2 linked regions of the Thermocoleostomius sinensis A174 genome follow. The protein of the gene in region 2 binds, or shares a complex with, the protein of the main gene of each other region. Links are inferred from orthologs where the notes say so. Each region holds a gene or a part of one and is shown on either strand. Other genes may lie near its edges. The genes, in order: prmC and prfA.

Region 1 (16,938 bases), 1.9 Mb from region 2 along the record:
ACTTCGGTGCTAGTGGTCAGGGTTCGCTCTTGTTCGCCTTGCTTGAACTGCAATGTTATCTGATCGCCCGCTTCGGGTTTTAGGACTAGAGAATCACTAGCATTTGCGCCAAACCGCTGTACAACACCAACATCTATAGTTGGATTTAGTGGCCCTTCTTGAGCAAATCCTGGTGTAGCTAGGCTCACCAAACAGGCAGCCGCCAAAAAGGTACCCCAAGCGGCTTGAATGTTGGCTGAGGTGCTGAGCAAGGTAGGAAAAATCGTGTAGCGATCGCTCAATCTTTTAGTTTGAAGCATTCTCCGTACCGATGAAACTCCCCAAAGAGAGATTAAGAATCTAACGGCTAACAGTTTCCGATTATGGACGCTGACCAAGGAAATCGGCAAGGTTCTAAGTAAGTTTATGAAAACTTTACAGGGTTAGCTGGGTGAGTGACGCCAAAGCTAGTGACAAATCCGGGCGAGCAAGCACTGCCAAACCCTACTGTTGGCCAAGTCTATAGCCCTACAGCTTCTCTTGACCACGCAATTCAGAATACACCCTTACTTGCGGCAATACGGTCATGGTCGCGAGCATTGATACGTTGGATGGCATCAGCTATGGATTCGTTAGCCTCTTAGTGACCATGGGTTGGACACGGTGGAGCCGAAATCGATCGATCGAGCCAGCCACTGGCCTGCTGTAGACGGGCGAGGGCTTCTTCAGGGTGCTGATTCAGCAGATATACCAAGGCAATTGCTGCCTGTTCTGCCGCACGGGCATTACGATTTGCCTTGAGCCGATGCCAATCCCCTGGTGCAATGGCTAACCGTTCAGCGAGGGCTTGAGCTAGCTCGGCTGTTGATAGTTCTGCAATCGGTTTCTGGCTATTGGAACGGGTGAGAGGCGTTGCGAAATCAGAGGTTGGGGACATAGCTGAAAATTTAAAGCAAACTTTTCAAAAACGATGCAACTTGGCAATTCAACAGTCAATCAGGGAATGCTTGCTAGGGAATCCGATCTCTTCTGAGCGCTCGGTGCTTCATTTCTACTCTACGTTAACTTAACCCTATGAAACTGCCATCTTTTCCGCCGGCCCAACCCGATCGATCGGCAGGTGATTCTGCGTCGCTGTCCGCAACACCTCTTGAGTCTACCCCCAACATCGAAATTGGCGAAATTGACAAGATCGATCAGACCATACATGAGAGCATACATGAGCTTGAACAAGCCTTTCAACTCCTCAAAACCCGTCATGCCCAAATCCAGACCGATCGCCAGTGTCAGCAAATCCTCCGTGATCGCAAAGATCAGATCGAACAGCAGCTTCAGCACACTACCTCTGCACGGATACAACACCAACTGAAACAAGACTTGAAGCAAATTCGTCAGCAGCTTGAGACATTGGAAGTAGCATTGGAAAGCCAGTTGTTTTCCTGGACTGGACTCAAAGAAGTCTTTTGGCAAGCTGTGCGGTTTGGCGGACTTGGAATGATGATCGGATGGGTGCTGCGATCGTGGATGCGGTAGGAACTGGGGATTAGGGATTGGGAATTAGAACTAAAAACGCGGTGTACCACTTGATGTGCCACTTTCTGAAAAAGCATAGATCAATTCTGTATCGCCTTCATCCCCAGTCCTGCTCTCATGCGTGAGAGCAGGGAAACGATGCAAAAAATCTATGAAAAACAAAACCCCTGGGCGTCTGTCCGTGTTTCGACTCCAGGGGCTTGCTTTGTTTCGTTCCTCCTCACACATCCTTAATTTACGGCCCTTATCTGAGAGATAAATCTGATTTGGGACACTTCATAGAGTGGCACGATGTTGTATTTGCAAGAGGGGCTATGTTGCATGAATTCATGCTTATGAGAGAATTCGCTCAATTTCTAAATTGGATGCGATTTGAACCAATTTGTTGACGTCGGTTGGGTCTGCTAAGTAGGGCAGACAACCCAAAACGGGTTTATTCGTCAAAGCTTGAAGCAATTCAACAGCAGCCCAATCATCTCGATCGTTAGCATGGCAGGGCTGCACACAGTTCAACACAATTCCTTTTAGGTGAATGCGTGCATGACGGGCCAACGCGACATTAGCAACGGTTTGGGGAATAGCCCCAGGTAGGACGGGAACAACGAGTACAACCGGAATCCGCCAATCCCAGGCTAAATCAGCTAGGGTTGTTTCTGCGGTAATCGGAGATCCCAATCCACCCCATCCTTCCACCAACACAAACGATCGCTGTTGAGTCAGTTGCTCGAAGGCCCGCCAAAGGTACTCAAGTTCAATGCGACGGCCCTCTCGCTCGGCAGCGATAGGAGGGGCAAGCGAAGCAGCAAAGTGCAGCGGGTTGATGTCATCAGGAGTTTGATCCAGATTAAACAATTGGCTGTAAAGTTGGCGATCGCCGTCGGGATACTGATCTTGAGCGTATCCGCTTCCACACTGTACAGGCTTAAAAAGAGCCAAGCGCGACGGATGATACCGTTGCCAATAGGCAGCCAATGCACTGGTGAGTACGGTTTTGCCAACACCACTGTCTGTTCCTGCAATCAATAATGCGTCCAACTTAAACTCCCTTCTAGAGCGATCGAAAAAAAGCAAGCTATAATAGCTAAGGCAACGGGATGTAGCGCAGCTTGGTAGCGCGCCTGCTTTGGGAGCAGGATGTCGCAGGTTCAAATCCTGTCATCCCGACTTTAGATAATTTAATCGATTTTCCTCAACTTTGCGGGCTAGTCCGGCTGCGTTGTTTTATCCAAATTGTGATTGATGCGCTAAAACCGGGAACCTTAACGGTAGTTTAGGCACAAACACTCTATGGAACGACGTTTGAAACAGGCGGCAAACGGTCTCACCTCGTTGCTGTTGGCCTTGTCAGCATTGTCACTATCACCCATGGCGCCAATAGAACCAGCCCAAGCGAACCCGGTAGAAGCTCAACAGGTGACGGCTTGGCGTTCTGGTTTGCATCGATCGTACTGCAACAGTAATTGGACAGAAGCGATTAGCCTCGCTGGGGCAATGATGGGTAGTTCTGAAGTGACATCCAATGAGCGCTTGTGGCTATTTGTAGTGCGTCAAGATATGTTCAACTTTCAGCGAGGTGTTGCAGAATTTTCGGGATGTCAAGGCGGACGAGTGCTAGCGGGAATCACTGCCGATGCAACTCAAGCATTACAAGCATTAGTTGAATTTTCAGATTCTTCAGCGACAAGTTCTTCAGTCAATTGGGCAAGAGGGTTGACGGCTATCAGAGCCGATCGTCGCCAATCGACACCCTTGGCTAACGCCTCAACGACACCATCCTCTGTCAATCCAACCAGGATTGATCGGTCGGCTCAAACTCCGACAACTACTGATTGTCCAGCGAATTCTGAGGGAGACAGGCGTGTAGCAGACGGCTCAACGAGCAATCAATGGAATTATGAAATCTGGCGAAATACGAGTTCTCAGTTCTATGTGAGATATTGGCGGCAACATCAAACCTGTGCCCAGGCTAGAATCACTTCCGAACGTTACTCTACACAAAACGAGGCATGGCAAGCATTTAGACAGGCAATTCGGTTTGAAAATAACTAAAAAGGGCGCTTCACCAACGCCCTTCTTTTAAGAATAGGCTGGATCGATCATCTATGACTCGCCGCCAACTTCGATCGTTTCTTGCACCTCTAGCTGCCCATTGTCGTTAATCGTCCAGATATCGTAGGCTCCAACTACATCGCCTTGATCGTTAAAGTCAACGTTGCCGCTAGCTCCTTGATAGTTGATGTCTCGGCCTTCCCGCACCAACGCCAAGGCTTGGCACACATCCGTGACTTCTTCGCCAGGGGCATTGGCCACCTCGCGAATTTGATCCTTCAACGCAGATCCTGTATTTGCTTTGGCCGCTTCTGCGGCTAAAACCATTACGGCTGCTGCATCCCAAGAGTTCGGATCATACACATTCGGCTCGCGGTTGAATTTAGCATTGTAGGCGGACTTAAACGCCTCCAGTCCTGGACCAGTGGCACTTGGAGCCGTTCCTAACACTCCAGACACAATGTAGTTACCGTCCGCATCGCGTCCCACAAGCTCAGCCAGTTCATTAGTTTTCATCCCGTCGGTCAGCAGGATTTTGGTTTCTCCGTCTAGTAATCCTTGCTCGAAAGCGGATTTGAGAATGAGACTGCCAGTTTCAGGATACGCTACCAGCAAAACCCCGTCAGGATTGCCGCTAAAGGCTGCACTTAGCTCCGAGTCAAACGTTGTAGCATTTTCTGCATACAGGGTGGGGTTCGACTCATTCACCACGGTTCCTCCCTGGGCCTTAAATGCGTCCGTAAAGGCCTGCACTAATCCGTTCCCGTAATCATTGTTGATGGCAAACACGGCCACGTTCTGTAACCCTTGATCGCGCGCGAGTTGGGCCAACGCATCGCCTTGGAAACTGTCGGGAGGAGCCGTTCGGAACCAATAGCCATTGAACTCTCCCTTTTCTGCCCGAGCGGTAAACTCAGGACTGGTGCTAGACGGAGAAATTTGCACCACCTCATTACGAACGGCAATATCAACTGCTGCGCTAGAAACTGCACTACCTGCGGCTCCAACAACGCCTGCCACCTGATCTACTTCTGCGAGCTTGGTCATGCCAGAGGCCCCAGCCGCCGGATCGGTTTGATCGTCTTCGGAGATTAAGGTAACTTCGCTACCCAGCACCCCATCACACGCATTGACGCTTTCAACTAGTAGACTAACGCTGTCTTGCATCGTGGTGCCGTACTGAGCTAGATCGCCCGTAATGGGAAGCAACGTACCCAATTTCAGCGCTCCAGCCGCGGCTCCATCGCTGCTAGCTGTTGTCGTCGAAGTTGCATCAGAATTGGCAGGAGATTCAGTCGTGGTCTGTGTACCGCCACAAGCCGTTGTCAGCATCAATAGGGCGATCGCTCCTCCGGTTAGTTGCAATCGTCGGATTTTGCTCGTCGGTTGAGGGATTGACTGAGAAGCTTGGGGCTGAGAAGTTTGGCGGAATCGATCGAAATCGAATAGGTGTTTAAAGCAGTTCATACGGCAACCTAACTCAAAAAAATAAGCGTGTTACTGAAGTTGAAATTAAAACAAAGATTAGGCCTATAATCGCGCCAACTGTTGTGGAGAAGCAACAGGGTTGTTAAGGTTACATCAACTGAAATAACAGATCGCTGTGAAGACGTGACAAAATGACCTTTCACAGAACTGTGATCTGGTGTCTGTGTTGACTGGCTTGAGCCAAATCGTAGATTGGCAATTCAGCATAGCAACAATTCAATTATTTTGACGCTGCTCTGTATCGTTCAACTGCGGATGTTGCCCCTTCTGATAAAAAACTTTGAAGTTTCGCGGCTCGGATGGCTAGTTTTTGCTGATTGATGGGAAATGTCCGATCGCAAATGTACCTTGGGTATAAGGAACTATCGCTCGATCGAGCCAGTCAAGATTACCTACGACCAATTTGGTAGTTTTGTCGATGCGCAGCTAGATGTGTTTCATCGAACAAATCTAAACGGTTGCCTAACGCATTAATTTATGTAAATCTAGTCTGCTAGTCGCAGCGATTTATTCCACTGGCTGTTTAAGTGGGTTCAATCAGTAGTTTCAGTCAATTACCGCGAACCCTTCTGCTTCTCAGCTTGTCCTCATAAACCCACAACTTGAGTTGAAAGTGATAGCCTTTAGGCGAGCGATCTAAGTTGCAGTTTAAGTTAAGGTGAGTGGGCCAATATTCGACTGTTCAACGGTGGAGATCTATCCCACGAAAATGGTCTGCGATCGAATGAAGTGTTTGTTGATGGTTGGATTGAGTAATTGGGTTCAGTAGTTTTTCCGTCTGAGCAGATGACTCATTGCAAATGGCGTTAAGTGCGGATGATTTAGTTTCGTAGGAGTTTTTATGAAATCATTGATTCGCTGGAGTGCAACCCTTGCTCTCATTGGAAGTGTTCTGTTTGGTTCTCTCTTTGTTGGAGGCAGCAGAGTACTAGCTTTATCCGATGAAGAAGTGAAAGCCCGGTTGGAAACAGTTCCAGTTTTCACCCTAGTGGATGGTGAAGGTTCACTGGTTGTTGCAACTTTTTCAGAAGAAGAGAACGCACCGCCTGTTGCCACCGTATTTATTAGCCATACCAATGCTGAAAACTTTTTGCGCAACATGTCCAATACCGACCCACAGGCTGTAGAAGGTGTACGAATTGTGCCAATTTCGCTGGCACGGGTGTATGAAATTGCCCTGGATGGACAAAACGAAGAAAACCCGCTGCGAGTTGCGTTTATTCCTCAACGGCAAGAGGTGGAAGCGGCAGTTGCTATCTTAGAAGAGAGTGGTCAATCCGCTGAGAATTTTCAAGGTGTGCCGCTGTTTATTGCCAAATCGGGTGAGGGGGAAGAAGAAGCCCTGTTGACTGTGCGTCGAGGGGAAGAGGAAGTTATTCCTATGTACTTCAGCGAAGACGAACTGCAAGCAGCCTTGGCTGGACTGCGTGAAAGTCAACCGGAATTAGCAGAATCGGTTCGGATTGAAGTAGTGCCGCTCGATCGACTGATTGAGAACTTGCGCACGAGTGATAATCAGGAATTGAACCAGATTTACTTGGTGCCCCCTCAAGAAAGCATTGAATATATTCGATCGCTACAACAACAGGGTGGGCAACAACCAGCCCCACAGCAAGCCCCGGAACCAGCCCCACAGCAGTAGGGAGGCTGTCAGCGAATAGATCCAAGCGTTGAGTTGAGGGGCATGGTCGATCGTGCCCCTTATTGCTATGGTTTTGTGAGAATGGTTTGTAATTTCGGCTGTGTCCGGCTCACGGAACTCTATGCACCGCACTTCTCAAGGAGATCTTTGGCACTGGCGACAAACTGCACACCAGCAGGCGATCGCAGCAAACATACCACCCGTGGAAGTTGATTGGCTCTTGCAACACCTAACTGGTCTAGATCGGCTGAGGTTGCGCTTACTGTCTCCAGGTGATCCAACGGTGATTGACTTAAAGTACTCTCTCTACGAGCTAGATCAGCGTTGGCATCAGCGATTAAACGCTCGGACCCCTGTGCAATATTTAGTGGGTGCAACACCGTGGCGACGGTTTATGTTAAAGGTTTCGCCCGCGGTTTTAATTCCTCGACCGGAAACAGAATCGATCATTGATTTGGCGATCGACGCGGTGCAAACCCACTCAGAACTGGGGTACGGACACTGGGCGGATTTGGGAACAGGCAGTGGAGCGATTGCCTTGGGGTTGGCGGATGCATTTGCTGAAGCCATGATTCATGCTGTGGATTACAGCCCAGACGCCCTCGCGATTGCCAGGTTTAATGCTCAGCAGTCAGGATTCAGCGATCGCATTCGGTTCTATCAGGGCCATTGGTTTGAACCGTTGACCCAACTTCAGGGTCACTTGCGCGGGATGGTATCCAATCCGCCTTATATTCCCAGTGATATGGTGGCCAAGCTTCAGCCCGAAGTTGCAGATCATGAGCCTGCCTTAGCCCTAGACGGTGGAGCCGATGGATTAGATTGTATCCGTTACCTTGTTGCTGAAGCCCCAAATTATTTAGTGTCTGGGGGGGTATGGCTCATTGAGATGATGGTGGGGCAGGCAGAGAATGTGGTCAATCTGTTGCAGTCCCAAGGGTGTTATCGCGATGTGCACATCTATCCCGATCTGGCAGGGGTCGATCGATTTGCGTTGGCTTATCGGGTTTAAATGGCAAATGGCTATTTGAGACGGTTTCAAGCGGTGCGTTACTCTGTCATGGTAATAGGTAATGGGTAATGGGTAATGGGTAATGGGTAATTAAGTATGCCGGGGGTTTCCTTTTCTGAACTGGTTTCGGCGGCTCGATCGGGTGATCGGCTTGTTAGCTTTCCTACAGATACAGTTCCCGCTTTGGCAGTGCGGCCCGATCGATCGGCGTTGATTTTTGAGGCTAAGCAGCGGAGCCACACTAAGCCGTTGATTCTCATGGCGGCGACGGCGGATGATTTATGGCCCTACGTGCAAGGCAGTGATGCAGAGTTCAATCTTTGGCAACAGGTGGCGGCTACTTATTGGCCGGGAGCACTCACCTTGGTATTGCCCGCTAGCGATCGACTGCCGCCTGAGATGAATCCTACTGATCCGACGACTATCGGCATCCGAGTTCCCAACCATGCGATCGCTCGACATATCTTGGCTCAAACTCGACCGTTGGCAACGACAAGCGTGAATCGATCGGGTCAGCCACCCCTAGAAACCCTAACGGATATCAACGCTGAATTTCCAGAGGTACTGACTCTACGATCTGACGAGTTAGCAGAATTGGAGCGCACCCTGATGTTGGAAACCCAGCCAAGTTCTCGCCTACCTTCTACCGTTGCTAAATGGACATCGACAGGATGGGAAATTCTACGACAGGGAACGGTCAGGTTAGAAGGATGAGCTTGAGCCACGTAGGACGGCACTGCTTACCGGATTCAACAGGATTTTCGCTAGAACGTTGGACAATGGGTATTAGCGCATCACCAGTGGTGAATCGAGCGTCAAATCTAGATCCACCGCCGGATTAATCGAAATTAGGGTGATTCGATCGCGTCCCAGAAATAGTCCTGCCAACCCTCCAAGGGCTGCTCCCCCTAGCACTTCTTCGGTGGCAATGGCGCGATCGCCTGTTACTGCGGCTACGCCAGCGGCCGCCCCTGCTCCAAGAGCCGCCCCTGCCAAAATTTCACCGACGTTAGCGCCTCGAGTAATTCTGCGAGTGGTGGTGACAGTTCCCGATGTCGCGCTCATCGGCATTCGAGTTCTGTCGGTGAGCACCAACTCTTTGGCATAGAAGCGAGCACCCGTCCCACCATCTACGGTGCGTAACTCGCCTACAATTTGGCTACCAGCAGGAATTAGCAAGCGATCGCCTTGACCCCGGATGTTACGTGCCACCGTTAGTGTCACTGGTACAGGTTCTGGTTCTTCTGTTGAAATAAAGATTCTCTCTGCCTCATCATAGCGAACCGTAATTACAGTTCCTGCGGGAAGCTCCGCCATGTTGGTTGGCGGTGTCGGTGTAGAGGCTTGATTGCCAACAATATAAGGCGAATTAATGGCCGCCACATTGCCAGAACTAACCAAGGCTTGATAGATAAAGGCTGCAACTTCAGCACGGGTGGCCGATCGATTGGGGTTCAAAAAGCGAACATCTGGATAGTTCACGACAATTTGGCGATCGGTAGCCGCCGCGACGCTGGGGCGGGCCCAGTCGGGAATTGCGCTAGCATCGGCATAGGCTTGCAAAGTACCATTCACGGAACCAGCCGTCGAATACCCCAATCCGTTGGCTAGCGATACTAATACCTGTGCCCGAGGGATGTTCTCATCGGGACGGAATACATTATTAGGATATCCTGATAAAAAGCCCATTGTGTAAGCTTCTCGAATGGCATCAGCCGCCCAATAATTAGCCGGAACATCGACAAACCGTGTCGAGCCTCGAACGGCAGACCGGCGAAAGGCTTGGCGTACCATGGCTGCAAACTGGGCCCGCGTCACTGAATCATTAGGACGAAACGATCCATCGGGAAATCCGCTAATGACACCGCGATTGGCTAACTCTTGAATGAATTCTCTTGCCCAATAATCTGAAGAGATATCTGAAAAGGTGCTTTGTGCCTGCGCTGGAGCCTGAACTACTATCAAGGGAGCCGCTGCCCCTGCCATTAACGTCAGCGCAGTAAACAAGGCAGTGCCAGACTGCCAGGAACGGAAACTAGACATAATCGTCCTCTTTAGATGCTATGAAATGGCTTGCTGTGGAACTTAATATTCCCTATATCGCTCAGGATGGAAACGTCCTGTAGACGACTGAGTTTCATCCAAGGGTTAATCTATGCACCGCAATTAGAGGGAATATTGCAAAGTTCTAACGCGCTAGCTTACTTGACTATTGAGTCATTCTCTGAGTTCCCGATTCATGCCCCGCAATTCTCATCTTTCCTCATCGTCGTATCAAAATCTGTAACCCTGTCAGTGCCAGGAGACGTTTCATCCTACTCTAAGGTAGACAGCTCCTCATGCACCTCATGTATGGGAAGAAGCAGCCGCCCCGATTGGCTGCTTTTTTATTGGAATTGCTCCTTAGCAAGTGGCTGACGTTGGGTCGATCGCCTTTCACTGATTGGGTTTCGAGAACAAGTTTCGAGAACAAAATTAAGTTATAGATTTAGGTTCGGGTGGATGGTGGCTGCCCAGCCCGTTGCCAACCCCAGTAACGAAAATGTGCTCAAAATTAGCAACGCCTGCACTCGAGTAAATCCAGCATTTTGTAGATCAAGGCGCGCCAGAATTTCAGCGGCAATCAGGACAAAAAAGTAACCAAAGATCCGGAACCATACCAACACGATCGTCACGCCCAAGGACGCCACAATAATCAGCGTGAAGTAGCCAATATCGGACTTCAACCAAGCTTTGATCAAGGCTTTCAGTCCATCAAACAGGGTGGTGAGCAGTAAGGCTTGCAACAACGTGAAGGCTAAGACCAACGACCAAGCCAGCCAAGTGGCAGTTGATTGAATCAAAAACCAACTGAAGCTGGTATAGGCTGCAAACAGAATTGCCAGAGAAAGCCAGGGTAACCGTTTCACAGAAGAGAGTGATAGAACTGAAAGCGAAAGGGAATACCCTAGAGTTTACCGGTAAGCCTGGCTTTGTACCAATTGAGCCAACCGTTGAGCGGCTCCTGCTTGCCCTCGGGTTTGCCGCAGCCGTTTCCGTATTTCTGCAAGTTCGTCTGGATGAGACAACCACTCTAGCGCTAGCGCTGCCACTAGTTGTGGCTGAAGTTCTCCAATCAGTTCTGGAACGATCGCCTCTCCTGCCCAAATGTTTGGCCAAGCCAACAAGCGAGGTTTCCGCAAAAACCACCAATTAATCAATTTGGCGAACCCACTCCCCACTCCTGGCAAGTTAGCCAACAATCCTGGAATACCGTCCCAAGCCCGCATCGCGTCTAGTTGTTGAGTCGGAATCAGGACAATCATCGGCACAGCCAAGGCTCCTAACTCTGCTGTGTTTGCACCTACCGTAGTCAGGCACAGAGCACAACGGGACAATAGATCATACGCAGGAAACTTTAACCATAAATCAACCCGCAATCCGTCTGTGGTTTTTAGATAAACGCGATCTCCTTCCCGATCGATCGTAGCTGTGACATTGCCAAATTTTGAGGCGATCGGATTTTGGGTAGCGTCGGCAAATTTGGCCAGGGTAGCTAAATCCAGGGTAGGAGCTACGGGAATCACAAAGCGCGTATTGGGGCGCCTGTGATAAATCTGTTGCAGAATCGCCAGCCCAAATGGAACACCTTGAGCTAGTTTGGCTGGTTTGGAACCAGGGAGGAGAGCGATGAGGGAGTCGGAAGGATGAGGGATGAGGGATAAGGGATGAAGGGGTACCGGGGTGTTTTCTTCCCCATCTCCTCTATCTTCCTTAGCTCCCCAACCCCCATCTTCCCAACCCCCAATCTCCACATCTGCCATCAAATCGCCCACCACGCTTAGCTTATGGGCGTACTGCTGGGGAACGCGATCGATTAACTCTGGTTTCATGACGCCAAACCGATCGACCCAACGATGCCAACGGGTCTCCCATTCGCCATAAACCACAATGCGATAGCCGAGCCGCTTGCCGATGATCACTGGATAAATTTGATCGCCGCCCAGAAACACCACTACCCCTCGATCGCGCCAGTCCCAGCTATCTGCCGTTTTGCCCCACAACAGAAATGGGAAAAAATGCCGAGCCGCTTGAATGCGATCGATCTCTGGATAGGATTGGGCAATTTCCACCTCGCGCCCGCTAGCATTGGGACAGGGAGACAGGATGAGGGAGATGCGGACACAACGGCGATCGTTTCCCATTTGCTGACGGATGGCTCTCACGACGGGGCGCACCCAAGTGGTAATTTCACCCGGACCGTTGGAAAGCAGGAGAATATCAATGGGATTCATAGTCAGAAGCCGCGATAGATAGAAAAGCTGAACGATGAAGGGGCCGGAATGGAACCAAATTCCACTGAAGGACCTCACCAAGGCTAGAGACACTGAAGGCAAACGTTGGGAGCAGCGAACATGCTAGGGTTACTCGTGATGGCAGTTCTTGCGGGGGTTGGGGCGATGTGGTGGTTTCTGCGTCGCCAAAAGCGAGAGTGGATCAGCAACCACGCTTTAGTCTATGTGAAAGGGGCCGAGTACCGCTACCCAGACCTACCTTTGGGGGGCTATGGTATCCCGATGCGGGTGAAAGATTCTGGCTACCAACGAGTTGAGGTGGTGTTTCCTCGTCTTACCGAAAGCGGAGAGGTTGAATATATCTACTCCTGGCATTATTGGCGAGATGTGGAAATGGCGACTCCCGCAGCGGCTCAACAGCTAGACAAACCGATGGAACTTGCAGACGGAATTGCACCAGTGATTCGGGAACATCTGCAAATTGATGCAGAAATCTCGCGGTTAAATCGAGAGTATAAAAAAGTCAATGAATTAGCCGATCTAGTCTCAACATCAGATCTTTACTCTAATCAAGTGAGTCTCTATGAACGTGCGCTAGATCAGATCGAAAACTTATTGAGAAAAGCAGAAGAATTGGAAAATATCTATATTTGCTTCATTCGAGAAACATTAATCGGTCTACAAATAGCGTCATACGATGCCGATCGCATCACTAGTGATGTATTGCAGTTTGATGAGCAATATCGGCAATTAAGAGAAGAATATTTGCGCCTGAAAGAGACGGCGATCGCCCATACAGAACTCATGCGCTAGCAAATAAGTAGCAAATAACAATTCGATTGCTTTTTTAGAAAAAGCTGTGAAACCTAGGTGCAATTCATAGATTTTTCCAATCAAATTGATTAGATTTTTTTAGAAAAACTGAGCATACACTTTTATGTTCGTCAAGAAATGTAAAAAAATATCTCGTTGTTTTTATCAAATTGTGTCAGATAACCGGTCGATTGCCCAGTTGGTAAGGGTTTTCTGGTAAAACACTCATGTAACATTATTTCGGGGCATCCGCGTCAGCGCTGTGCTTGGGCGGCTGGGTTCGGTCTATCTGCGTGCTGACCCCTACCTGCCAGGTATCCTTAACTTGCGCTGATAGAAGGATGAACTCGTGCTAAGTAGCCGACAGCCTTTTGAAAGGAGCCTAACCGCATGTTCACTCACGTCAAGCCCGCCATCAGGCACATCGCGCCCACCGATCTACAGGGACGATCGCTGATCAAGGTGGTCTATGTCGTGCTAGAGCCGCAATACCAGAGTTCGCTCTCGGCGGCCGTTCGTTCCATTAACCAGAACAACCCTAACCTGGCCATCGAAATCAGCGGCTATCTACTAGAGGAGCTTCGTAGTCCCGAAAACTATGAAGCGTTTCAACAGGATGTCGCCCAAGCTAATATCTTCATTGCCTCTCTTATCTTTATTGAGGAACTAGCCGAGAAAGTCGTAGCCGCTGTAGAGCCGCACCGCGATCGGCTCGATGTAGCAGTGGTGTTCCCGTCGATGCCGCAGGTGATGCGCCTTAACAAAATGGGCAGCTTTTCCATGTCGCAGTTGGGGCAATCCAAGAGCGCCATCGCCCAGTTTATGAAAAAGCGCAAGGAAAAGTCAGGGAGTGGCTTCCAGGATGCCATGCTGAAGCTGCTGAATACGCTGCCGAAGGTACTGAAGTATCTGCCGATGGAAAAGGCGCAAGATGCCCGCAATTTCATGCTGAGCTTTCAGTATTGGCTGGGCGGTTCGTCCGAGAATCTGGAAAACTTCCTGCTGATGCTAGCAGACAAGTACTGCGATCCAGCGGGAAGTCTGCGCGATGCACCGCTGCAATATCGCGATCCTGTCACCTATCCCGATATGGGCATTTGGCATCCGCTTGCGCCACACATGTTCGAGGACTTGAAGGAATACCTCAACTGGTATGCTTCTCGCCAAGACGTTCCCAATGATTTGAAAGATCCGCTGGCTCCCTGTGTGGGGCTGGTGCTGCAACGAACGCACTTAGTCACAGGGGATGATGCCCACTACGTGGCGATGGTCCAAGAGTTGGAGTGTCTAGGAGCCAAGGTGATTCCTGTATTTGCTGGCGGACTAGACTTTTCTAAACCCGTCGATGCCTACTTCTACGATCCGATCGTTAAAGAGCAGGCGATCGTTGATGTGGTGGTATCCCTGACTGGATTTGCGCTAGTGGGCGGCCCGGCTCGACAAGATCATCCCAAGGCGATCGAGGCGCTGAAACGACTGAATCGTCCCTATATGGTGGCGCTGCCGCTGGTGTTTCAAACTACCGAAGAATGGCAAGACAGTGATCTGGGTCTGCACCCGATTCAAGTGGCGCTGCAAATTGCCATTCCTGAACTGGATGGAGCGATCGAACCGATTATCCTGTCGGGACGCGATGGTACAACGGGGAAAGCCATTGCTCTGCAAGACCGGATTGAGGCGATCGCTCAGCGGGCAATGAAGTGGGCCAACCTGCGCCGCAAGCCTAAGCTCCACAAAAAAGTGGCGATCACAGTGTTCAGCTTCCCGCCGGATAAGGGTAACGTGGGCACGGCGGCTTATCTAGATGTGTTCGGCTCCATTTACGAGGCGCTGAAAGCTCTAAAGCAGAATGGCTATGACGTAGAAGACCTGCCGGAGTCGGCAGAAGCGTTGATGCAAGCGGTGATTCACGATGCGCAGGCGCAGTATAGTAGCCCCGAACTCAATATCGCTTACCGGATGTCGGTTCCAGAATATGAGCGGTTAACGCCCTACTACAAACGCCTGGAAGAGAACTGGGGCCCAGCTCCGGGTCACCTGAACACCGATGGCGAAAGCTTGTTGGTGTTTGGTAAGCACTTTGGTAATGTCTTTATTGGCGTCCAGCCCACCTTCGGCTATGAAGGCGATCCGATGCGGCTACTGTTCTCGCGATCGGCCAGTCCCCACCACGGTTTCGCTGCCTACTACACCTACCTGGAACATATCTGGCAAGCGGACGCAGTGCTGCACTTTGGTACGCATGGATCGCTGGAATTCATGCCAGGCAAGCAAATGGGCATGTCCGGTGAGTGCTACCCCGACTCGCTGATCGGGCACATTCCTAACCTCTACTACTATGCGGCCAACAATCCCTCGGAGGCGACGATCGCCAAACGCCGCAGCTATGCAGAAACGATCAGCTACCTGACGCCGCCGGCAGAAAATGCCGGATTGTACAAGGGCTTGAAGGAACTGAGCGAGTTGATCGCCTCCTACCAAACTTTGAAGGACACGGGACGCGGCGTACCCATTCTCAACGCCATTGTGGACAAGTGCCGCCTGGTGAATCTGGATAAAGATATTGAACTACCAGAACAGGATGCCGCGGCATTAGAGCCAGAGTACCGAGATACGCTGGTGGGCAAGGTCTATATCAAGCTGATGGAGATCGAATCGCGCCTGTTGCCCTGTGGTTTGCATGTGATTGGCAAGGCTCCCACCGCTGAAGAAGCGATCGCCACGTTGGTCAACATCGCCGGACTCGATCGTCCCGAAGAGGAAATCATGAGCCTACCGCGCATTATCGCCAACAGCCTGGGCCGAGATATCGATCAGATTTACAAAAACAGCGATCGGGGACTGCTGGACGATGTGCAGTTGCTCTACGAGATCAACCAAGCCAGCCGGGCGGCGGTGGCAGCAATGGTGAAGGAACAAACTGATGCCGACGGTCGCGTTTCAAAAGTAACGAAGCTCAACTTCTTCAACATCGGACGCAAGGAACCCTGGATTGAAGCCCTGCACGAGGCAGGTTACCCCAAAGTTGATCCAGACGCAATCAAACCCTTGTTTGAGTATCTGGAGTTCTGCCTAAAGCAGGTGACAGCCGACAACGAACTAGGAGCGCTGCTAAAAGCCTTGGAAGGCGAGTACATTCTGCCGGGCCCGGGTGGCGATCCGGTGCGTAACCCCGATGTGTTGCCGACAGGCAAGAATATTCATGCCCTCGATCCGCAATCGATTCCCACCACTGCCGCAGTACAGTCGGCACAAATTGTGGTCGATCGCCTCTTGGCCCGGCAAAAAGCTGAGAACAATGGGCAATATCCAGAAACGATCGCCTTTGTCCTTTGGGGTACAGATAACATCAAAACCTATGGTGAATCGCTGGCTCAGGTGATGTGGCTCGTGGGTGTGCGCCCGGTCCCCGATGCTTTGGGTCGGGTGAACAAACTGGAGTTAATGTCGCTGGAAGAACTGGGGCGTCCTCGCATTGATGTCGTGGTCAACTGCTCCGGTGTGTTCCGCGATCTGTTCATTAACCAAATGAACTTGCTCGATCGGGCAATCAAAATGGCAGCGGAGGCCAATGAGCCGATCGAACTCAACTTTGTTCGCAAACATGCGATCAAGCAAGCAGAAGACATGGGTGTGAATCTGCGACAGGCGGCGACTCGCGTTTTCTCCAATGCCTCTGGTTCCTATTCCTCCAACGTCAACTTGGCAGTGGAAAATAGCACCTGGGAAAGCGAGTCCGAGCTTCAGGATATGTACTTAGCGCGGAAGTCCTTTGCGTTCAACTCCGATAATCCCGGCATGATGGAGCAGGCGCGAGACTTGTTTGAATCAACGCTAAAGACCGTGGATGTGACGTTCCAGAACCTGGATTCATCCGAGATTTCCCTCACTGATGTGTCACACTACTTCGACTCCGATCCCACCAAGCTAGTATCTACTCTACGGGGAGACGGCAAAACGCCCACGGCCTACATTGCCGATACAACCACCGCCAACGCTCAAGTCCGCACCCTGTCGGAAACTGTTCGCCTAGATGCCCGCACCAAATTGCTGAATCCTAAATGGTATGAGGGTATGTTGTCCCATGGGTATGAAGGTGTGCGGGAACTGTCGAAGCGACTGGTAAATACGATGGGCTGGTCGGCTAC
Region 2 (8,771 bases):
CAGTTTAACCCTACCTACTTGTCGGCGGCAAAAGCCCCCCTAGAGACCCTAGGACTAGAGACCGAGTACGACATTTTGGTCACGGTTAGCGGTGGGGGATTAACTGGACAAGCCGATTCTATTCGCTTGGGTGTTGCTCGGGCACTGTGCCAACTCGACCCTGACAATCGCAAGCCGTTGAAAGTAGAAGGCTACTTAACGCGAGATCCACGGGCAAAAGAGCGCAAGAAGTATGGCTTGCATAAAGCTCGTAAGGCGCCGCAGTTCTCTAAGCGCTAAAATTGTGATGGATAGGCTGTTAGCATTGTTAGCTTGCGATCGATGTGTGACTTCGATGAGTAAGTGGTAACAATGGATAGCCCTGATCTGCTCACTACAGATCAGCAATACAGTTCAACTCGTTTTGACAATCAATCATCATGGCAAAATCTGGAATTCATCCGGAGTGGTATCCGGAAGCAAAAGTATACTGCAATGGCGAAGTTGTAATGACCGTTGGTTCAACCAAGCCTGAAATTCATGTAGATGTGTGGTCGGGTAATCATCCTTTCTTTACTGGAACCCAGAAAATCATCGACACTGAAGGCCGCGTTGAGCGCTTCCTGCGGAAATATGGCATGATGGATAGCGGTAAATCTGGTAAGTCTGACGCTAAAAAATAGCGGGGTCGGTGTTGGACGGTTTCAGCGGTCAGCGTTCGAACATAGAAAAGGCTGATTGCTGGACTTTTTGCCATCTATACCGACTATTTCTATTGCAAGGCTACTTTTATGGCTGAGACTTATTTACTAGATAAATTAAAGTCTGTTGAGCAAACGTTTCATGAACTGACTCGGCGGCTCGCTGATCCAGATATTGCCACTGATCCAACTGAATTTCAGCGCGTGGCGAAAGCGCGATCAGCATTGGAAGAGACTGTCATGACCTACGAAAACTGGCAAAAAGCTCAGCAGGATTTGGAAGGGGCGCGACAAATTCTTCGGGATGCAGGTGGTGATGCCGAACTGCGAGAAATGGCAACATTGGAAGTTGAAGAGTTGCAAGAGAAATTAGAATCCCTAGAAGATCGTCTCAAGATTTTGCTGTTGCCTCGCGATCCGAACGATGACAAAAACATCATGTTAGAAATTCGGGCTGGTACAGGTGGCGATGAAGCGAGCATTTGGGCTGGGGATCTAGTGCGCATGTATTCTCGCTATGCCGAAAGCCAGGGCTGGCGCGTGAAGCTAGTGAGTGAGTCGTTGGCGGATATGGGTGGCTTCAAAGAAGCGATTCTGGAAATTCAAGGCGACCAAGTTTACAGCAAACTGAAGTTTGAGGCGGGCGTTCACCGAGTCCAACGAGTTCCAGTTACAGAGGCCGGTGGACGAGTTCATACATCCACAGCGACAGTGGCCGTGATGCCAGAAGTGGATGACGTTGAAGTTGAAATCGATCCCAAAGATATTGAACTGACCACTGCTCGATCGGGTGGAGCAGGCGGGCAAAACGTTAACAAGGTGGAGACGGCTGTGGATCTGTTCCACAAGCCCACTGGCATCCGGATTTTCTGTACCGAGGAGCGATCGCAACTGCAAAACCGTGAACGGGCGATGCAAATTTTGCGAGCAAAACTCTATGAGATGAAACTGCGAGAACAACAAGAAGCAGTAACATCTATGCGCCGATCGCAAGTGGGTACAGGTTCGCGTTCGGAGAAAATCCGCACTTACAACTATAAAGACAATCGTGTCACTGACCATCGCTTGGGACAGAACTTCACTTTGAATCCCGTCTTAGAAGGAGATCTCGAGGAGGTCATTCAGTCCTGCATCTCTCAAGATCAACAGGAACGCCTGGCAGAACTCGCTGCTTCTACGTCGGGAGCCGCCTCTGTTTAGCACTGATTGTGTTTGTTTTATCTTTGTGCTGATTGAAAGTATATTTTCAGCCGAGTCAAAATTCTCGACTCGGCTCATTCTCTCGATTTTTCTAACCCCCAATTTCTAATTCCTAGTGATCGAACTATGCCGAATCACTTCTGCTACTGACCAAGCTTGGGCGATGGCTCCACGAGGAGCATGAGGAGGATCGCCATCAAACATTTCGGAGATGGAATGGAAGCACGCTTGTTCGTCAAAATGGGTGAAGAGTGGTTCCCAATCAATCGGAACGGGAGCGTTGGGGTAAAACCGTTGCCACGCCCGAATAAAAGGGCCAATCAGCCAACTCCAGACCGTACCCTGGTGATATGCACGATCGCGCTGCCAAATGCCGCCTTCATATTTGCCAACATATCGCGCATCAGATGGATCGAGAGCGCGCAATCCGTAGGGGGTTAAGAGTCGATCGCGAGCGACGTGCAGCACTCGTTGTCCAATCTGCTCTGGAAACCCACAGTAACTGAGGGAAAGGGCTATGACGGCGTTGGGGCGAATGCTGTCATCAGGATAATCATCGGGGGAAATAGCATCGTAGAAATATCCCAAAGCCGGATTCCAAAACTTTTGCAGCGAGGATTTCACCTGTTCGGTCTGATAGCTAAAGCGACGAGCTTGATTAGTCAGGGCGGCTCCGTCCATGCGGTCATCTTGTTGCAGCCGCGTGGCCCATTGCTCTGCCCAGCACAAAGCTGAATACCAAAGCGCATTAATTTCAACGGCTTTGCCCCGGCGCGGGGTCACGGGTTCTTCTTTAATTACAGCATCCATCCAGGTTAATGCTACATTAGGCGCATCCCAAGTGACTAGCCCATCAAAGGCATCCACGCGAATGTTGTACCAAGTGCCTGCCATCAACCCTTTGTAAATGCGCCAAACGATCGGGTATTGCTCTACTAGAAACTCCCAGTCTTGGGTTGCTTCCAAATATAGCCCCAGGGTTTCAATCCACCAAAGAGCCGCATCAATGCTGTTGTAAAAAGGCTGTGTACCAGCATCCGGAAAGGCATTAGGAATCAAGCCCTGTTGGCAATACATGCCAAATGTTTGCAGCAAGCCCTTCGCTAACCCATAGCGCTGCGTCACTAATGCCAGCCCCGGCAACGCAATCAACGTATCGCGTCCCCAATCATTGAACCAGGGATAGCCTGCAATCACGGTGGGGCTATTGATGGAGGCACGATAGACAATAAATTGGTCGCCCGATCGCAACAAACGCTGTTGCAGGGATGCGGACTCTGGCGCAGATTGTTGAGTGTTGTCGGCTGAAACAACAGCCTCAAATGCTGTATTCAACCGCTGTTGTTCGGTTTGGATGGCTCGTTCAAATATCTCTGCACTTAGCAAATCGGGCGAAGAATCTGAGTGTCCAACCCTGGCTTCCAGAATCACCGTTTCACCAGGCTGTAGCAGTACCGATAAAACACCTGGAGTGAACAAATCTTCGCGATCGGACAAGCCCCGTTTGGTTTCTTCGGTATAGCGATAGCCCCAGTACCACATGCCATCGCTAGAATACTTACCTTGGCTCCAACTTAATTGCCACGGCGTGCCCATCCAAGCAGGGCTTTTGGCTTGCAGCAGGATGCAATGGGGTTCAACCAGTTGCACAAATTGCAACTCCGAATCAGCATGTTGCTGATAGTGAAAAATCCGATCGCCAATCATGGGGCGCAGTTGCAGCAACGCAGCCTCGGAGCCGTCATAGCGATATTCCACCAAAATGGAATGGTAGAACTGCGGCGGTGCACCCTCCACTTCAGGAGCCAGCAACCCGTGGGGCATGATCAGCCGTCGTTGCAGTTGCCAATCATTCCAGCCCCAACTCCAGGTTGGAACCGGGTCAGGATGAAACTGTTGCAGCAGTCTATATCCCATTGGGGCGATCGCACCGCTCGTCCAGAAATTAGTGCTTAATTCAAATGATCGGCCTCGCACTTCTAAACTGGCATCAATCCGCGACAGTAGTAATGTCCGCTGGCTTGGTGGTTCGAGGGCAGCAATTAGCCAACCGTGATACGTGCGCGTATGAGCATCACAGACCGTACCGCTAGCAAAGCTCCCCAATCCATTGGTTAATAACCATTCCCTGGTATCTAGCTCTTCCATTCAGAACACAACTAGCTATACAACACCTGTCCTGACACAGATTACCATCCGAGTTGTTACTAGCGTGGTATTGATCGGTGCTCAGCCGCAATTGTTAGTTTTGCGCATGGCTCCCAGCAACGTCGAGACAAACACACAGCGCTTGGCTGGACCGCCGTCCTTCACCGTCAGCGTCAGATGTCCCAAGAGGGATGAAACGTGTCCTCGAGCGTTAAATTCAACTCGATACATCTGATTAAGCTGCGGCAACGTGGTAGGTTCAGTAATCTGAATCTTGGCATCCAGCGTTTGCCATTGAATGTCGTTCGGAGATGCTGTCACGGGGTGAATTGACCAGCGCACCACTCCATGCACTTGTTGAAAGTTAGCCTGCCAATTTGATTGTGTCCACTGGGCTTGGGCTTGAGCTTGCCGCAGCGTTTGAAACACTTCATCTTGAGCGGCTGCCAACAACCGTTGATGCCAAAACGATCGCCACCCAAGGGCCGCGATTGCCGCCAAAATGCCAACTAATACCACCACCGTCAACAGTTCAATCAGCGTAAAGCCACGGTCAGAGTTTTGCTTATCGACTGGGTTTAGTTGACTTAGCGGTCGCTGGGCTAGAGGCAACAACAAGTAGAAACAAGGGTGGTCGTCGTTGCAGTCCTGCTCACGGTTCATAACAGCACCCTAGAATTGAGTTGGTTGGAGGAGAAGAGAGAAAGGAGAAGACACAAGTTTAGAATTCCCACAAAACTGAGCAGATGCGCTCAGTCGATCAGAGATTTTTGAAATTGCAGTGAAATGAACTAGGCAGAAATTGATTAGATGAGGTATGCTGAATGTTCAAGGCAGTGAACAGGTCTGCTGTTGCATTGCTCAACTAAACCTGCGGATGTGGCGGAATTGGTATACGCGCACGTTTGAGGGGCGTGTGGCTTTGCCTTGCGAGTTCGAGTCTCGCCATCCGCATTACCAGTCATCTAGAACAAGGCAGTGTAAGGAAAGCGGTTCTAGAGAAGCTTGTTTATGATCCCAACGATCCAAGCAAAGACGCTTAGTCTATATGAGTTGGAGCGATGGTTTAATTTAACGTTGGTAACTCTAGAGCAAGCATCTGTACTATTGCTGCTCTGAGTCCTTTTCGATTAATCGCTCTCACGAATGTCAGTACGTTCTCAGCACCCTCAAACATCTGACCGCTTGGCTGCTGCAATAACCCCGCGTTCGAAATCACGTCGCCTAGGTGGTTAGAGCGTGGATGTAACAAACCAGATACCTTTTCCCATGTCTGTCTTGGACAAAAGACTAGAATGAAGACTGAGCGGCGTGAGATCAGATGTGATGAGCGATCCATTTAAAGAATTAGAAGAATTTTTAGATTTTAAGCGGCTAGAAGAACTGGTTGACGAGCGCTTAGAACAACTTCTCGATTTTGTTGAAGAGTTTGAAGAACAACTCGGCGGTGGGTTCGGGTTTGATGTACAGGTAAAATCTCGCCCAAAGCCTCCTGAACCAGAGCGTCCTTACTCGCAGCCGACAGCAACCGATACGAATCAATCAACCGTTGCCACGGCTCCCCCGGCTCCGCCCACCACCCTCAAAGAAGTCGGAGGCTTGTCGGACGTACTGCAAGAATTGCGAGAACTGGTTGAAATTCCGCTGAAGCGGCCGAAGCTGTTGCAAAGTTTAGGATTAGAACCCGCACGCGGGGTGCTGTTGGTGGGGCCACCCGGAACCGGAAAGACCCTCACTGCCCGATCGCTGGCGGAAGACTTGGGTGTGAACTACATCGCCATTGTTGGCCCAGAAATTATTGGCAAGTATTACGGGGAAGCCGAAGCCCGATTACGCAGCTTGTTTGAGAAAGCAAAACGATCGGCTCCTTGCATAATATTTATTGACGAAATTGACAGCCTTGCCCCCGATCGCTCCAATGTAGAAGGGGAGGTAGAAAAACGAGTCGTCGCTCAACTGCTGAGTCTGATGGACGGCTTTGCCGCTTTAAACGGCGTCATTGTGCTAGCGGCAACCAATCGTCCAGAGCATCTTGATCCAGCGTTACGGCGACCCGGACGCTTCGATCGCGAGGTGCAGTTTCGAGTGCCCGATCGCAACGGTCGCTTGGAAATTCTCAGGATCTTGACGCGATCGATGCCGTTAGATGCGTCAGTACAACTGACAAATATTGCCGATTTGGCAGTGGGCATGGTGGGGGCAGATCTGAAGGCGCTGTGCCAAAAGGCAGCGTATCTAGCGCTGCGACGACAAGTACCGAATCTGCAAACCTCAGTTTCTAGCAATCTGACTATCAACCAAACCGATTTTCAGCAAGCCCTCAAAGAGATTAAGCCCTCGGTGCTGCGATCGGTGGAGGTGGAATCACCCAACGTGGCATGGGAGGCGATCGGCGGTCTGGAATTGGTGAAGCAAACGCTTCAGGAGTCGGTAGAAGGCGCGCTGCTGTATCCCGAACTATATCAGCGGGCCGGAGCCAAAGCCCCCAGAGGAATTTTACTGTGGGGACCACCAGGAACGGGTAAAACCTTGCTGGCTAAAGCGGTGGCGTCACAAGCACGAGCTAATTTCATAGCAGTGAACGGACCGGAGTTGCTCAGCAAATGGGTGGGGGCATCGGAACAAGCGGTGCGAGACCTGTTCACCAAAGCGCGGCAAGCGGCCCCCTGTGTGGTGTTCATGGACGAGATTGATAGTCTGGCTCCGGCCCGAGGTAGTTTTCAAAGCGATTCTGGAGTCAGCGATCGCGTGGTGGGGCAACTGCTGACCGAGCTCGATGGGCTACAAGGCTGTGCCAATGTCCTGTTGATTGGGGCAACCAATCGACCAGAGGCGCTTGATCCAGCCTTGTTGCGGGCAGGTCGGTTGGATCTACAACTGAAGGTGGATTTACCCGATCTGCCCAGTCGGTTGGCCATTTTGCAGGTTCATAATCACGATCGCCCCTTAACGGAGGCAGTATATTTGGCAGAATGGGCCGATCGAACCGAGGGGTGGAATGGGGCCGAACTAGCTTTATTAAGTAATCAGGCGGCCCTGCAAGCGATTCGACGTTACCGATCGCAACAACATACTGATCCAACTCTGCTGCAAATTACCCCAGAGGATTTTGAAACAGCCTATCAAACCTTGTTAACTCAGCGAGGATAAGTTGAAAATTGGGGGATGCCCCTCCAACCCCTAGCAGGGGACGGCGGCGTCTCCTGCACCCCCTCTAGAAGGGTTGTCAAGTTTTGACCACTGGCACACCAATCGCGGCTTGTTGCCACAGCGCATCGACTGTGACGAACTGATAGCCTTGATCTAACAAGCGAGGAATCAAACGATCGGCAGTTTTTGCCACATCTTCGCCGCCACAGTAACCATCGTGCAACACAATCAGCGAGCCGTTGCAGGTTTGGCTCAGCACTCGCTGAGTGACGATATCAATGCCCGGACGTACCCAATCTTCGGGAACTACGCTCCACATGACAGGGCGATAGTTCCATTGCTGGAGATAGCGCAAGGTTTGTGGCGTGAATAAGCCATTGGGGGGACGCACATCGCGAATGTTTTGCTGCACATATGCTAGATCCACCTGGCAGGCGTGCGCGATCGCCTCTTGCGTTTTTGCCAAGCTTTGCTTCAATTCATCAGCGCTGAGCCGGGGAAACGAGTGATGCTGATAGCCGTGTAGCCCAATCCAGTGCCCGCGCTGCCAAATTTCTTGGGCCATGTGAGGCGATCGGTGTACACAGGCCCCTAGCCAGAAAAAGCTGGCGGGGATTTCGTAGCGATCTAAAACTTCCAGGAGTTGTGGGGTGTGAGTGGGATGTGGGCCATCATCAAATGTGAGGGCGATCGTGGCAGAATTGGCATCTCCTGTCCACAAGCAAGTAGGGAAGGTGGGTCGCAGGACTTTGTGAATCAGCGGGAAGAACGGAGCAAGTTGCATGAACGGAGAGAAAAATGGGGAGAAATCGTTCCATAAACCATATGTTTGACCATAGCAAATCAAAGCAATGATCGGTAAGGGCGGGTGTTTGCCCAAAGTGACACTGGCCGAAGCAACACCTATGCTGTAGGGCTGCATCCTCCCCAAGTCAATCGCTTGTGACACCGATTTGGTACTATTCGATCGCTCCACCACAGGAACTTCCAGCCCCCGCCGTACAGCCAAAACAGTGCCGCCCAGTAACAATGTGCCGCTGCGCCAACCAGTCTGGGTGGAAATTACGAATATGCGGACGCTGATCCGTCGGAGATTGCACTTCTAAATTCAACATCTGGTTAAAGTCGCAGTCAAACAAGCGCCCGTCCCAGGAGATGGACAGCGTGTTGCGACACATGAGACCGGAAACGGTAGCTGGATTAAAGGAATTGACCAACAGTTCCAAATACCCCTCTAAGTTGCCTGATGCTTCCAGCCACTCTAAAAAGCGAGAAATCGGCATATTATTCAGGGCAATTAAGCGATCGAACGTTACCCCATGATTTTTGAGCAGTCCTGCTTTCCATTCCTGCTCCATCTTGGTCTGGTTGCTCGCTAGAAATGCCCCCACTGGATTTGACATCAACGTGAGTCGGCGTTGGGGATTACCCGTACCATACCCTACCGCATTCAGTCGATGCAGCGCTTCGATCGATTGTTCAAAGGTGCCCTGTCCGCGCTGGTTATCGGTGTTGAATTTACGATAGTGTGGCAAGGAACACACCACTTCGACGCCGCGTTCTGCTAGCCATTGAGGTAAGTCTTGCAAAGTA

Evidence for each region.
Region 1: the proteins of prfA (region 2) and prmC are in contact, whole or in part, in a crystal structure (PDB 2B3T), measured with the Escherichia coli proteins. The link is inferred for Thermocoleostomius sinensis A174 from one-to-one orthologs.

The regions. Positions count from the first base shown.
Region 1 is NZ_CP113797.1:2,719,719-2,736,656, forward strand. The notes cover bases 5,854-8,757. They hold prmC (peptide chain release factor N(5)-glutamine methyltransferase), read left to right. Parts: upstream 5,854-6,812; coding sequence 6,813-7,703; downstream 7,704-8,757. Other genes in these bases: OXH18_RS11755 (Tic22 family protein), read left to right, coding at 5,891-6,691; OXH18_RS11765 (L-threonylcarbamoyladenylate synthase), read left to right, coding at 7,800-8,417; OXH18_RS11770 (S-layer homology domain-containing protein), read right to left, coding at 8,490-8,757. Outside these bases: OXH18_RS11720 (SpoIID/LytB domain-containing protein), read right to left, coding at 1-299; OXH18_RS11725 (DUF6439 family protein), read right to left, coding at 620-916; OXH18_RS11730 (hypothetical protein), read left to right, coding at 1,054-1,512; bioD (dethiobiotin synthase), read right to left, coding at 1,846-2,547; OXH18_RS11745 (hypothetical protein), read left to right, coding at 2,800-3,561; OXH18_RS11750 (ABC transporter substrate-binding protein), read right to left, coding at 3,613-4,893; more of OXH18_RS11770, read right to left, coding at 8,758-9,746; OXH18_RS11775 (hypothetical protein), read right to left, coding at 10,184-10,612; OXH18_RS11780 (glycosyltransferase family protein), read right to left, coding at 10,658-11,977; OXH18_RS11785 (hypothetical protein), read left to right, coding at 12,098-12,790; OXH18_RS11790 (magnesium chelatase subunit H), read left to right, coding at 13,181-16,938. UniProt on the Escherichia coli protein: Methylates the class 1 translation termination release factors RF1/PrfA and RF2/PrfB on the glutamine residue of the universally conserved GGQ motif, i.e. on 'Gln-235' in RF1 and on 'Gln-252' in RF2.
Region 2 is NZ_CP113797.1:835,418-844,188, forward strand. What follows is about bases 1-2,825. They hold prfA (peptide chain release factor 1), read left to right. Parts: upstream 1-770; coding sequence 771-1,880; downstream 1,881-2,825. Other genes in these bases: rpsI (30S ribosomal protein S9), read left to right, coding at 1-279; rpmE (50S ribosomal protein L31), read left to right, coding at 420-662; OXH18_RS03640 (amylo-alpha-1,6-glucosidase), read right to left, coding at 1,986-2,825. In the rest of the region: more of OXH18_RS03640, read right to left, coding at 2,826-4,028; OXH18_RS03645 (pilus assembly FimT family protein), read right to left, coding at 4,110-4,691; OXH18_RS03655 (AAA family ATPase), read left to right, coding at 5,355-7,178; OXH18_RS03660 (polysaccharide deacetylase family protein), read right to left, coding at 7,255-7,962; arsenosugar biosynthesis radical SAM (seleno)protein ArsS, read right to left, coding at 8,138-8,771. UniProt on the Escherichia coli protein: Peptide chain release factor 1 directs the termination of translation in response to the peptide chain termination codons UAG and UAA.